DNA from 2 places in the Allobosea sp. F3-2 genome. Region 2 is predicted to be linked to the other one. Evidence: riboswitches for the same ligand, from Rfam matches in the RefSeq annotation. Region 2 holds a riboswitch; the other holds the start of a gene.
The links. Region 2 has a riboswitch for cobalamin ahead of FQV39_RS16490 (CbtB domain-containing protein). Riboswitches for the same ligand answer to the same signal wherever they lie in the genome.
Positions count from the first base shown of each region.

Region 1: it holds a riboswitch for cobalamin, as region 2 does, so the genes downstream of both, FQV39_RS09285 (TonB-dependent receptor plug domain-containing protein) here and FQV39_RS16490 (CbtB domain-containing protein) in region 2, are expected to answer to the same signal.

Region 1 is NZ_CP042331.1:1,995,992-2,003,038, reverse strand. Features, by position in the region: gene FQV39_RS09290 (cytochrome c3 family protein) at 1-592, shown strand, start outside; gene FQV39_RS09285 (TonB-dependent receptor plug domain-containing protein) at 703-2,646, opposite strand; cobalamin riboswitch at 2,769-2,967, opposite strand; gene FQV39_RS09280 (Orn/Lys/Arg family decarboxylase) at 3,195-5,564, shown strand; gene FQV39_RS09275 (GNAT family N-acetyltransferase) at 5,580-6,185, shown strand; one part of gene FQV39_RS09270 (IS5 family transposase) at 6,530-6,951, opposite strand; one part of gene FQV39_RS09270 (IS5 family transposase) at 6,951-7,047, opposite strand, start outside.
Region 2 is NZ_CP042331.1:3,575,846-3,582,892, reverse strand. Features, by position in the region: gene cobW (cobalamin biosynthesis protein CobW) at 1-787, opposite strand, end outside; gene FQV39_RS16500 (DUF1636 family protein) at 792-1,181, opposite strand; gene FQV39_RS16495 (CbtA family protein) at 1,221-1,964, opposite strand; gene FQV39_RS16490 (CbtB domain-containing protein) at 1,977-2,153, opposite strand; cobalamin riboswitch at 2,190-2,375, opposite strand; gene cobU (bifunctional adenosylcobinamide kinase/adenosylcobinamide-phosphate guanylyltransferase) at 2,479-3,012, shown strand; gene cobO (cob(I)yrinic acid a,c-diamide adenosyltransferase) at 3,023-3,637, shown strand; gene FQV39_RS16475 (ketopantoate reductase family protein) at 4,038-4,934, opposite strand; partial or broken gene FQV39_RS33765 (GntR family transcriptional regulator) at 5,128-5,229, opposite strand; gene FQV39_RS16465 (TetR/AcrR family transcriptional regulator) at 5,373-5,993, shown strand; gene FQV39_RS16460 (acyl-CoA dehydrogenase family protein) at 5,990-7,047, shown strand, end outside.

The DNA of each region.
Region 1 (7,047 bases), 1.6 Mb from region 2:
CGGCGTGATCTTCTGGGGCGGTTTCAACACCGCGCTGGAAATCACCAACACCGAGAAGTTCTGCACGTCCTGTCACGAGATGCGCGACAACGTCTATCAGGAGCTGCAGTCGACGGTGCATTTCTCCAACCGCTCGGGCGTGCGCGCGACCTGCCCGGACTGCCATGTTCCGCACAACTGGACCGACAAGATCGCCCGCAAGATGCAGGCCTCCAAGGAGGTCTGGGGCAAGATCTTCGGTACGATCTCGACGCGCGAGAAATTCCTCAACCACCGGCTCGAGCTCGCCAAGCATGAATGGTCCCGGCTGAAGGCCAACGACTCGCTCGAATGCCGCAACTGCCATTCCTCGGTCGCGATGGACTTCACCAAGCAGACGCGCCGCGCGGCCGAGATCCACGGCCGCTTCCTGACCACTGGCGAGAAGACCTGCATCGACTGCCACAAGGGCATCGCCCATTTGCTGCCGGATATGACGGGCATCGAGCCAGGCTGGAAGGATGCGCCGGAGCTGCAGGGCAAGGGCAGCGCCTCTTGGCACGGGCCTGAACGGGCCGTGCGGACCTATCTGGCGGAGATCGAGAAGCACTGAGCCGAGCCAGAGTGCTTCGCGCTCGCAGCCCGCGCCGGCTTCGCCGCCGCAGCGCGATCGCCATGGCGGTGAAGGCCGCCATGGCAAGGGCGCGCTTGGCGCGGTAGCGCTCACCCGCCGATCGTCACCTTGATGCCGCCGAAGGCGCCCAAGCCCGGGACGAGGAAGCCGACCGGGTTCTCCCAGCGCTTGTCGAAGAGGTTGTCGATCCGCCCGAACACGGTGACCTTGTCGGTCGCCTTGTATTCGGCCGCGAGATTGACCAGCGTCGCGGCTTTCGCGTTCATCCGGGTGACGGAGAAGTCGCGATTGCCGTCCACCCAGGAGCCGACATAGAGCAGCGTCGCCGAGAGGGTGAGCTTGTCGGTCGGCGTCCATGTCGCGGTCGCGCTCGCCTTGTGGCGCGGCCGGCGCAGCAGCTCCTGCCGGTCGATCTCGTCCTTGGCGAGGGTGAAGGTGTAGTCGGCGCGGATGCGGAATTGCGGCGAGATCTCCAACGCAGCGAAGGCCTCGACGCCCTTGGTCTCGGCCTTGCCGATATTGGCATAGGAGGTGCCCGCGGTGTTCTGAACGATCAGGTTGTCGATGTCGTTCTGGAACCAAGTCGCACCGAACTGCAGCTTGCGGTCGAATAGGGGCTGCTCGAAGCCGACATCCCAGCCGCGGCTTTCCTCCGGCTTCAGGTTCGGATTGCCGTAGAAGTTGAAGCCCGGGCGGTAGTCGATGAAGAGCTCGCTCAGCGTCGGCGCCTTGAAGCCGGTGCCGTAGCTCGCCTTCAGCTTGGTTTCCATTCCCGGAATGATGACGGCGGGGGCGATGCGGTAGGTGGTGTGACCGCCATAGCTGTCGTCGTTGTCATGGCGAATGTTGGCGGCCAGGAAATAGCGATCCTGGATATTGCCCTGATATTCGAGATAGGCGGCCTTGTTGCCGTTGGAGGCGACGAGGCCCGTCGTGTCCAGCCGTTCGCGCTCATATTGCAGGCCCATCAGCAGGTTGTGGCCCTTGGCGATCTCGAGATTGCCGCGCCAGTCGATCTTGGTGCGCTCGCCCAGGTTTTCGTTGGGCAGGCCGAGAATGCCGGTCGTGCCCTTGGCCGTGCGCGTTGCCCGGTCCTGGTTGGTGTAGGAGACGCCGAAGCTGTTGACGAAGCGTCCTCCGAACGGATCCCAGACGACTTCGCTGCGGGTGAAGGCCTGAGCATAGTTCTGCAGCGAGCGATAGGGTGCTGGCCGGCTTGGGAAGCCGGTGTCGCCGGTATAGCGCAATTGCCCTTCCTGATAGCGGCCGACCCAGTTGAGCGTCAGCGTGTCGCTGAGCGCGACGCTGACGCGGCCGGAATAGTTGTAGCTGTCGAAGGCATTGGGGTTGATGCGTCGACCCGGCGGCACGAGGTTCGGCGGCGTCACATCGGTTGTGTCCGTGCGGAAATGCGCGACGTTGAAGGCGTAGCTGAAGCGGTCGTCGCCACCGCTGAAGCCCGCCGACTGGTTGAAGGTGCCGTGGGAGCCGGCCTCGACGCGCGCCGTCGCCTTCGGCGGTCCCTCACCGCGCTTCGTCGTGATCGAGATCACGCCGCCCAGCGCGTTGGCGCCGTAGAGGCCGCTCTGCGGGCCGCGCAGCACCTCGATGCGCTCGATATCGTCGGTCAGCATCGAGCCGAAGTCGAAGGAGCGGTTCGGCGTCGAGGGGTCGTTGGCCTCGATGCCGTCGATCAGCACCTTGACGTGGTTGGAGTTGGTGCCGCGGATGAAGACCGAGGTCTGGCCGCCCGGTCCACCGGTCTGCACGATGTTCATGCCCGGCACGGTGGCGAGCGCCTGCGGCAGGGTGCGGCGCTGCTGCTGCTCGATATCCTTCGCGGTGATGACGGTGACGGAGCTCGCGATCTCGCGTGCCGGGGTCGGCGTGCCGGTGGCGCTGACCACGATCTCGTCGAGGGAGAGCGGGCCGGTCTCACTTTGCGCCAGGGCAGGGGCAGAGCAGGCGAGGGCGAGGAGAGAGGCGCAAAGCAGCAGGCAGCCGCGTCCGGCGGCTGGGGAGAAGACGTTCACGATGGAGACCTCGGGTGTTGACGTCAGTGGCACGTCACCGCGAACGCGATCTCCCATCGGCCGCTCGGATGGCGGCAAACAGTCAAATCAGCGATCGGCGCACCCCGTCCGAACGTGTTCGCGTGTGACCACGGCTGACGGCAGGTCTCCTGGCTCGCGGGTCGGTGCCTTCACGCCGCCTTCCCAGGTCCGAGGCCCCAGTGGCGTCTGGCGAAAGGCTCGCCGCTTACAGTTGCGGGGGCAGCCGCGGCATGGGGCGGAAATCCGTCCGCACCGCGTTCCCTTTTGATCCCGTGAGGGAACCGTCGCGGCGAGGATTAGGGCGGAAATGCGGCGTCGTCAAACCGGTTCGGCACCCTGCGGAGACAGCAAGTCATCTGCTATGGTCGCCGCGGAAGGTTCGTTCCCTGAAGACCGAACTTCGGTTGTCTGCTGAGCGTTTGCCCACGGCCGGGATGTGATTCCGGCAGCAGATGTGGCTAGATCGTTAGTCGCCGGATTGTCGCAAGATTCACTCACTGTTGCGAGTTCACGCCAGCGGAGACGGCATGGATTATTTCAGGCGCTTCACCTTCCTGTTCGCGACGCCGAACTTCGACGCCGAGGACCTCGAAGGGATCCGTTTCAACCAGATCATCGAGGAGATCGAGCGCTCGGGCTTCGAGGTCGTCAAGGCCCGCAAGCTCGAGGATGCCGAGATCGCGGTCCAGACCGATGCGGCCATCGGCTGCATGGTGGTCGACTGGGGCAAGAAGGGCCTCGAGGGCAAGACCGCTGCGCTGATCAACCTGATGCGCCGTCGCGGCCTCGATTTCCCGATTATCCTGCTGATCCGCCGCAAGCGCTTCGAGGACGTGCCGGTCGAGGTGCTCGACTTCATCGACGGCTACATCTTCCTCTCGGAAGAGACCCCGCCCTTCATCGCCAAGAGCCTGATCAGCCGTCTGAAGCAATATGCCGAGACCCTGAAGACGCCGTTCTTCGGCGCGCTCGTCGACTATGCCGAGGAAGGCAACCATCTCTGGACCTGCCCGGGACATAATGGCGGCGTCTTCTACAGCCGCAGTCCGATCGGCCGCGTCTTCATGGAGCATCTCGGCGAAGCCGTCTTCCGTGACGACCTCGACAATTCCGTGCTCGACCTCGGCGACCTGCTGACCCATGAGGGCCCGGCCCTGAAGGCGCAGAAGGAAGCGGCGCAGATCTTCGGAGCGGAGAAGACCTATTTCGTCCTGAACGGCACCTCGACCTCCAATAAGATCGCGCTCGCCGCGCTGGTCTCGGACGGCGACCTCGTCTTGTTCGACCGCAACAACCACAAGGCCGCGCATCACGGCGCACTGCTGATCGCCGGCGGCATCCCGGTCTATATCCCCACAGTGCGCAATGCCTGGGGCCTGATCGGCCCGATGCGCTGGGAGAGCTTCGACGAGGAGGCGCTGCGTGAGCGCATCCGCACCAACCCTCTGGTCAAGGACCCGGACGCCTGGAAGAAGCCGCGCCCGTTCCGCGTCGCCGTGGTCGAGCAGTGCACCTATGACGGAACGATCCACAGCGCGCAGATGATCCTCGATCGCATCGGGCATCTCTGCGAATACATCCTGTTCGACGAAGCCTGGGCCGGCTTCATGAAGTTCCATCCGCTCTATGCGGGCCGCTTCGCCATGGGGCTTTCGGGGCTGGGGCCGGATTCGCCCGGCATCATCGCGACGCAATCGACCCATAAGCAGCTCGCGAGCTTCAGCCAGGCCTCGCAGATCCACATCAAGGACAGGCACATCAAGGGCCAGAAGCGGCGCGTCGAGCACCGGCGCTTCAACGAGAGCTTCATGCAATACGCCTCGACCTCGCCGTTCTATCCGCTGTTCGCCTCGCTCGACGTCGGCGCGCAGATGATGAAGGGGCGTTCGGGCGAGGTGCTCTGGGACGACACGATCCGGCTCGGCATCGAGCTGCGCAAGAAGATCCGGGCCGTGCGGCGCGAGTTCGAGGAGAAGGAGATCCGGCCCGAGCGGCGCTGGTTCTTCGAGCCTTTCGTGCCGGACCGGGTCAGCATCGCCGACGCCTCGCGCGAGGGTGCAGTGCACGACGTCGCCTGGGAGATGGTTGCGACAGATCAGCTTGCGAGCAACCCGGCTTATTGGCAGCTGGCGCCCCATGCGAGCTGGCACGGCTTCACGCAGATGCAGCGGGGCTTCGCCATGACCGACCCCAACAAGCTGACCCTGCTGACGCCCGGCTTCGACCGCGAGACCGGCGCCTATGCCGAGCACGGCATCCCCGCTCCGATCGTTGCGCAGTTCCTGCGCGAGAACCGGATCGTCGCCGAGAAGAACGATCTCAATTCGCTGCTCTTCCTGCTGACGCCGGGCGTCGAGGCCAGCAAGGCCGGCACGCTGATCAGCGGCCTCGTCGCTTTCAAGAAGCTGCATGACGACAACGCCCTGCTGGAAGAGGCGATTCCGGAGTTCTACCGGCGCCGGCCGGGCCGCTATGGCGGCGTGCGGCTGCGTGATCTGTGCGGTGAGATGCACCGCTTCTTCCGCGAGCACGATGTCAGTGCGCTGCAGAACCGGCAGTTCTCGCCCGAGCACCTGCCGGAGATGGCGATGTCGCCGCATGACGCGGCTCGCTGCCTCGTGCGCAACGATGTCGACTATCTGCCGATCGACGCCATCGATGGCCGCATCGCGGTGACGCCCTTCGTCGTCTACCCGCCCGGCATCGCCACCATCGTTCCGGGCGAGCGGCTGACCGAGCGGGCCAAGCCGATGATCGACTATCTCAAGATGTTCGAGGCGAGCTTCAACGCTTTCCCGGGCTTCGACGTCGAAATCCAGGGCCTCTATCGCGAGATCGATCCCGCCGGGCAGGTGCGGCTCTACACCTATGTCGCCAGCGAGCAGGCGCAGGGCTGAAGACGTCGACAACTCATGGAGAACGAAGCGTCGATTGTCATCCGCCCCTCTCGTGACGACGATGTCGAGCCCATGCTGGCGATCTATCGCCGGCATATCCGCCGCGGCATCGAGGCGGGTGTCGAGGACACCGGGACGCCGCAGCCGGACGATCTGCGCGACCGGCGCAAGAACCTGCGCAACCGCAAGCTGCCGCACCTGGTGGCGACCAGTGGCGGCAAGGTCGTCGGCTACGCCTATGTCGTGCTCTTCCGCAAGCGGCCGGCCTACCGCTTCACGGTGAAGCACTCGATCTACGTCCATCACGAGCATCTCGGCCGCGGCATTGGCCGGATGCTGATACAGGCGTTGATCGACGCATGCGCGGCGGCAGGCTTTCGCCAGATGATTGGCTATATCGATGCGGAGAACGCCGCTTCGCTAGCGCTGCACGAGCGTTTCGGCTTCGCCCGCGTGGGCCTGTTGCCGGGCGTCGCTTACCGCTATGGCCGGTGGTCCGACAGCGTCATGGTACAAAGGTCGCTCGGTGCGGGCGCCACGGAGACCGATCCTTTAGTGCTCACCCGCGCTCTTGATGCGGCCGCAAGGCAGCGGGAGCCGGGGCGCTGGAGAAGCAGTTAGAGCCTGCTTCCTTTTCGTGGAAACACGCCGTCATTCCGGACAAGCCGCGATAGCAGCGCCGATCCGGAATCCATCGAAGGGCGCTGCGCTCTACGATGGATTCCGGGTCAAGCCCGGAATGACGGCGCGGTTCCGCGTAAAATCAGCATGCTCTAGCAGCATTCGCAGAGAAGATGGTGCTGGCGGGACGCGTGAGCGCCGGCCAAATTCTTTACTTGAACAGACTGGAAGCGGGGGCGTCCTCGCTGCGAGAACATCCGCCCGCCCTCAGCTTGGGCAGAATGCCGGCGACGAAGCGAAGACATACTGCTCCATGGCTGCAGTCTAGGCTCAGGACTCGTTGATCAGAGCCAGAAGATGACGGTAGCGGCGATACAGATTGCCGAGAAGAAGGTGTGGGCGCATCGGTCGTAGCGTGTGGCGATGCGCCGCCAGTCTTTGAGCTTGGCGAAGAGGTTCTCGACCTTGTGGCGCTGGCGATAGAGCGTCTTGTCGTAGGGATAAGGGGTTTTCCGGCTTCTGCTCGATGGAATGCAGGGTTCGATGCCTTTGGCGACCAGCGCCTGGCGGAACGCGGCGCTGTCGTAGCCGCGATCGGCGATGAGGGTTTTGGCTGGCGGCAGGGCCACGAGCACGAGGCTTGCGCCCTTGTGGTCGCTCATCTGGCCTTCCGAGAGCAGCATGATGATCGGGCGGCCGGTATCGTCGCAGACGGTGTGGAGCTTGGAGTTCAGCCCGCCCTTGGTGCGCCCGATACGACGGGGAAGAGCCCCTTTTTGAGCAGGCTCGCCGCCGTGCGGTGCGCCTTCAGATGCGTCGCGTCGATCATGATCCGCTCCGGCTTCGGCCCTTCGCCGGCAAG
Region 2 (7,047 bases):
CGATGGAGTCGAAATCGTCATGGTCGTGATCATGCTCGCCCTCGCCGTGATGCGAGGGGCGGGCCGCGAGGTCGCTCTCGGCGGCGGCGCCCAAGCCCACGATCAGCGCCGGCTCGACCTTGCCATGGGCGGTCTCGACGATCTTGATCGCCTTGGGCAGATGCTCGGCGATCTCGGCCTTGACCCGGGCCCGGCCGGCCTCGTCGACGAGGTCGCTCTTGTTGAGCAGGATCAGATCGGCGCAGAGGATCTGGTCCTCGAACACCTCCTCCAGCGGATTGTCGTGCTCGACCGACGCATCGGCCGCCTTCTGCGCCGCGAGCGACTCGGGGTCATCCACGAACTGGCCCTCGGCCACCGCCGGCCCGTCGACCACGGCGATGACGCCGTCGACCGTGACGCGGGAGCGGATCGCCGGCCAGTTGAAGGCCTGCACCAGCGGCTTCGGCAAAGCGAGGCCGGAGGTCTCGATCAGGATGTGCTCGGGCGGGTTCGGCCGATTCAGCAGCTTCTCCAGCGCCGGCACGAAATCATCGGCGACGGTGCAACAGATGCAGCCATTGGGCAGCTCGACCACGTCCTCGTCGCTGCAGCCGGCGATGCCGCAGCCTTTCAGGAACTCGCCGTCGAAGCCGAGATCGCCGAACTCGTTGACGAGCACGGCGAGCCTCTTGCCCTCGGCGTTCTCGAGGAGATGGCGCACCAGCGTCGTCTTACCGGCGCCGAGGAAGCCGGTGATGATCGTGCAGGGCGTCTTGCCGAGGTTGGCGGTCTGCGGAGCGTTCATGAGGTCATCCTTGCTGGCGCGCCGGCAAAGGCGGCACGCGCGCGACCACGCCCTTGCGGAAGGACTGGGGCCGCTCTTTCCAGGGAACGATGCCGTTGGCGCTGGCGGCATAGGCCTGTGCCGCGCCGACGATCTCGTCGAGATGGGTTTCAGTATCGAGGTCGCCGATCAGATAGGTCCATTTGCCGTCGGCGCTGAGCGCGATGGTGCAGGGCCGCTTGCAGACGGCGAGGCATTCGACGGGCAGCACGGGGATCGCGCTGCCCTTGTTGGTGAGGCGCTCGGCAAGCGCCTCGGCGAGCGCCAGCCCCGGCTGGTCGTAACCTTCCGGGAGATCGGCGCGCGCCCGTCTGCAGGCTGTGCAGACATGGATGGTGAGGTCGCCCTCGGACATGGCTTGCCTTTCGCGCGGGGCCGATGGGCCCCGCTGCCTTCAGCGCGCTAAGGCGGTGCGGCGGCTGGCCCAGGGCCAGAGCACGCCGACCATGAAGGCGGTGACGAGCCAGAGCGCGGCCTGGATGCCGAGGGACAGCGCCGCGAAATGCGCCGCGACTTCGGCTGGGACCTTGCTCTCCGGCGCGGCCGGATGCGGGGCGCCGATGACATGCGGCAGCAGGATCACGACTACGGCCAGGAGCTTGAGCCAGGGCTGCTCGAAGCGCAGGAACAGGAAAAGCCCGAGCGCCGTGGCGATGGCGGTCGCGAGCCACCAGAGCTGGCGCTGCTCCAGCGCGGCGGAGGCGGCGCCCGGCAATTCCGGAGCGAGCCCCATTGCCGGGGCGAGCCCGAGCGCGAGGAAGCCGCAGGCGCCCCAGACCAGGGCGCTGCGCTGATCGATGGTGTCGCCGGCCGCGATCATGCCCGCGAGCAGCAGCGCCGCGAAGCCGATCGCGCTCGCGATCGTCACCGCGCTGGTGAAGAGCGTGCGCTGGAGGCCGTCCTGCGGCTTCCACTCGGCATGGTCGTGGCCGGGCGCGTCGCCTGTGGGGCCGTGCGCAAGGATGATCCGGGCCTCGCCGTCGAAAGCGGCGAGCGTCGGCGCCTTCAGGCGCAGCGCCGCCTCATAGGTCTCGGCCTTGAGGATCAGCGGGGTGGTGGTGACATGCTGGAGGGCGGCGACGATCAGCCCAGCCAGAAGCCCGGCCAGGATGCTGACCGTGAGAACACGCGTGACCATGGATGCTTTCCCTCAGTGGCAGGGGAAGGCGAGGCCGTGACGGGTATCGTGCGCGGCGTTGTGGACGTTCGTCGAGGCCGCGAAGCCGGTGGTGTAGATCAGCGCGACGCCGATCACGAGCGCGGCGGCGACCGCCTTGACGCGCTCCGAGACGCTGAGCTGGGTGGTGGAAACCGAAGCGGTGTTCATAAGGCTCTCCGTGGCCGCCCCGCCGGCAGCCGGTTGGATCATTGCGGGTCGACGGCAGGTCTCCTGGCTCGCGGATTTGGCGCCCTTTGCCGCCTTCCCGGAGCGAACGCTCCAGTGGCCGATGGCGAAAGACATCCGCTTACAGTTGCGGGGGCAGCCGCGGCGTTTCACCGCGTTCCCTTTTCACCTCCTCGCGGAGGCACCGTCACCGATCATCATTAGCCATCACCGCGCAGCTGTGCAATGCAGTGCGCCGTCATTCTCGGGCGAAGCGAAGCGCAGACCCGAGAATCTCTTGCAGGAGATGCTCGGGTCGAGCCCGAGCATGACGGCTGAGGACTTTTCGATGGAATTGCCCAACCTCACCCTCGTCCTCGGCGGCGCCCGCTCCGGCAAGAGCCATCATGCCGAGGCGTTGATCGAGGCTTACCCGGCGCCCTGGAGCTACATTGCGACCGCGCAGGCCTATGACGAGGAGATGCGGGAGCGGATCGCCGAGCATCGGGCGCGCCGGCCCACGGGTTGGCAGACGGTCGATGCGCCGCTCGATCTGGCCGATGCGATCGCCGCCCAGCCGGCCGGCCGGCCGATCCTGGTCGATTGCCTGACGCTTTGGCTGACCAATCTCATCCTTGCGGAGCGCGATACGGCCGCCGCGCGAGAGGCCCTCATCGCCGCCTGCGAGCGCATATCCGCGCCGCTCGTGCTGGTCGGCAACGAGGTCGGCCTCGGCATCGTGCCGGAGAACGCGCTCGCCCGCCGCTTCCGCGACGAGGCGGGGCGGTTGCATCAGGCGCTTGCGGCGCGCGCAGGCCGCGTGGTCTTCATGGTCGCCGGATTGCCGATGCAGGTGAAGTAGGACGAGCGAGATGATGGCGACGACCGACGACGAAGCTGCCCGCCACAAGGCGAAGATGGAGAAGCGCAAGGCGGTGCAGGACGCCGAGGTCGCCTCCAAGACGCTGGAGAAGGGGCTGCTCATCGTCAACACCGGCCCCGGCAAGGGCAAGTCGACGGCGGCGTTCGGCCTGATCCTGCGCGCGCTCGGCCATGGCTGGCGCATCGGCGTGGTGCAGTTCATCAAGGGCGCCTGGTCGACCGGGGAGCGCAAGGCGCTCGAAGCCTTCGGCGATCAGGTGAGCTGGCACAGCATGGGCGAAGGCTTCACCTGGGAGACGCAGGACAAGCTCCGTGACATCGCTGCCGCCGAACGCGCCTTCGCCAAGGCAAAAGAACTGATGGCCGATCCCGAGATCAGGCTGCTGGTGCTCGACGAACTCAACATCGCCCTGCGCTACGACTATCTGCCGCTCGCCGATGTCGTGGCGACGCTGGTCGCTCGCCGCCCCGACCTGCACGTCGTCGTCACCGGCCGCAACGCCAAGCCGGAGCTGATCGAGGCGGCCGATCTCGTCACCGAGATGACGCTGGTGAAGCACCACTTCACCGCTGGTGTGAAGGCGCAGCAGGGCATCGAGTTCTAGAGCATTTCCGCGTTTCTCCGAATCGCGGAAATGCTTCAAATCTTTGTTTTATCGTATTTTCTTCACGCGAACCGGTGTCCACTTCGCTCGAAAATGCTCTAGAGCCTGCTGATTTTATGCGGAAACACGCCGTCATCCCGGGCTTGACCCGGGATCCATGCCGGAGCGTTTCCGGTCCAGGTTCAGGCATGGATCCCGGCTCTCTGCGGAGTTTATCCTTGGGCCGATCGAAGATCGGACCCGAGGGCTCCGGCCGGGATGACCCGCGCTTCCGTGAAAACGCAGCATGCTCTAGCTGCCGGCCTGAGCCGGCTACTCCTGTGGAGGTTAGGCTAAACCGGCAGCTTCAGAAGCTAACGCCGTATTGAAGCGGCAGCCCGCGACGAGCGGGGTGTTTCCCTTAGTCTTGGTTGCCCTCTTCCATCAGCTTGACGATCACCGTCAGCAGGCGGTTCGCAGGCGTTGCGATGCCGAGTCTTTCACCAGTCTGGACGATATAGCCGTTGAGATGGCTGATCTCGGTTCGCTTGCCCCTGGCCAGGTCCTGGGCGGTCGAGGAGAGCTGATCGGGCATCGTAGCGGCGAGGCCGAGCACCTTGGCGAGAATGCCGTCTTCGACGTGCACGTCGCAGGCTCGCGCCACGGCGAGGCACTCCTCGACGATGTCCTTCATGGAGGCGGTCACGCCTTCCACGCGCATCATCCGTCCATAAGGCAGCTGCGGGATCGCGGAGAGCGCGTTGTAGGCGCAGTTGACGATCAGCTTGCTCCAGAGATCCTCGACGACACGGTCGGAAACTTCGGCTTGGACACCGGCCTGCCCGAACATTTCGGCGAGCGCCGGACTCGTAGGGCCCGAGCCGATAACGAGCTCGCCGCGGCCATGATGGCGGACATGCCCCGGGCGCGGCATCTCGGTCGCGACATAGACGGCCGTCGGTATTACCGGCCGTCCCAGGGCCTCCTGCAAGCGTTCGGCATTATCGACGCCGTTCTGCAGGCTGAGAACCGTGGCGCCGGGCTGGAGATGAGGCGCCATCTCATGGCCCGCCGCGACGGTATCGCCTGATTTGACACAGAACAGAACGAGTTCCGCATCGCTGACTCCGGACGGCTTGGCGGTTGCCGTAACCGCGACGGCTTCGGAGAAGGTCGCGGTTTCCAGGATGAGGCCATGGTCCTGGATCGCCGCTACATGCTGCGACCGCGCGACAAGCGTGACCGCATGACCGGCCCGCGCCAGCATGGCACCGTAGTAGCAACCGACGGCGCCGGCCCCCATCACAGCGATCTTCATCGTTTCCCTTCCCGGCCAATGGGCCATCTGAACGGCATGCGTTCCGCCACCTACCTATTGCGTCACGCGTCTCCAGCGGGCGGCTTGTCGGAGGCGTTGAGCCGAAACGATCATGCGCCGCGTGTTCCAGCCCCCGAATATGGGCTTCGCGTATCGCAACCGCCCTTGTCGTGTCGCGCTTGCGAAGGGCGGCCACAATCTGGCGATGCGCAAGGCTGGAACCCGGCCGCCAATCGGCAACACGAGCCGCCGAAAAAATAATGTGCGAGTCTGCAAGTTGAAGATCGTCGAGCATGCTCAGCAATCCCGGCATCTTGCACGGCGCGACAAGCGCCCGGTGAAAGCTCTCCAACTCCACAATTCACGCAGCGACGCTTGACGGTAGTCGGATTTGCTCTCAAATTGAATTTGAATTCAAGTTCAATTTCGAGATCGCGCATGCCCGAGATGGTGCCGAGACAACCGCGCAAGGCCGGGAAGCGGGAGGCGATCCTCTCCGCTGCGCGTGGCATCGTCTCGGAGGTTGGCTTCCACGAGACCTCCATCGCCGCGGTGGCCTCCGCTAGCGGGGTCTCGACCGGTAGCGTCTACTCCTACTTCTCCTCCAAGGCCGAGCTGATGGCCGAGATTGTCGCGGCCGTGTCGTCGCGCGAGCTCGCCGTGCTGCGCGAGATCGCCGCGAGCGACGCCCCCGTCGCGGAGCGCCTGACCGCCGCGGTCGAAGCCTTCGCGCGCCGTGCCTTCGCCAATCGCCGCCTCGCCTGGTCGATGATCGCCGAGCCCGCCGACCCGGCCGTCGATGCGACGCGGCTCGACTATCGCCGCGAGATCGCTGGCATCTTCCGCGCGCTCGTCGTCGAAGGCGGGAGACAGGGCGTCTTCCGTAACGTCGATTCGGATGCCGCCGCTGCGATGATCGTCGGCGGCTTCATGGAAGCGCTGATCGGCCCGCTCTCGCCCGAACGAGCGACCACGTCCGAGCGCGGCCGCGAGATCGCCGCGGCCCTTGCCGATCTTTCCCTCGCCGCACTGATCTCACGAGAAGGACAGGCCGCATGACCGCTCTCGACGCTTACGGCTACGACACCCATGAGGTGCTGAACCAGGCCCCGGCGCTGGCGGATTACGACGCCTTCGCGGCCGATCCGGCGCTCGGCCGCATCCTGGATGCCTTCGGAGGCGGCTGGTTCCGCGAGCAGGCGAGTGTCGTCGGCCACCATGTCGGCTCGCAAGCGGTTCAGGACCTCGCGCGGCAGGCCAATCGCAGCCTGCCGGAGCTTCGGACCCATGACCGCTGGGGCCGACGCGTCGACCAGATCGAGTTCCATCCCGCCTGGCACGAGCTGATGAGCCTCGCCATGCGCGACGAGTTTCATTCGCTGTGCTGGACGAAGCCGCGGGCCGGCGCGCAGGTGGCGCGCGCGGCAGTCTCCTATCTCTGGAATCAGGGCGAGAACGGCATCTGCTGCCCACTCGGCATGACCTATTCGGCGATCCCCGTCCTGCAGCGCGACCCCGCACGCTGGGCCGAGTTCGGCCGGCTGGTCACCTCATCCGACTACGACCAGCGCCCCCTCCCGGCCGCGCAGAAGCGCGGCGGCACGGTTGGCATGGCGATGACCGAGAAGCAGGGCGGCTCCGATCTGCGCCAGACCCAGACCGTGGCGACGCGCAACGCGGACGGCACCTATTCGCTCACCGGTCACAAATGGTTCTTCTCGGTCCCACATTCGGACGTGTTCCTGACGCTGGCGCGGACGGAAGAAGGCGTCTCCTGCTTCGTCGTGCCGGGCTGGCTGCCGGACGGCTCACGCAACCGGCTGCAGATCCAGCGGCTCAAGGACAAGTGCGGCAACAAGTCGAACGCCTCTTCAGAGGTCGAATTCCGCGGCGTCGTTGCGCATCTGATCGGCGAGCCCGGGCACGGCATCCGCGCCGGGCTGGAGATGAACCACTATACAAGGCTCGATTTCGCCGTCGGCTCGGCCGGACTGATGCGCCATGCCGTGGCACAGGCGGCCCATCACACCGCACATCGTCGCGCCTTCCAGAAGGCGCTGATCGACCAGCCGATCATGATGAACGTCATTGCCGACCTCGCTCTGGAGGCGGA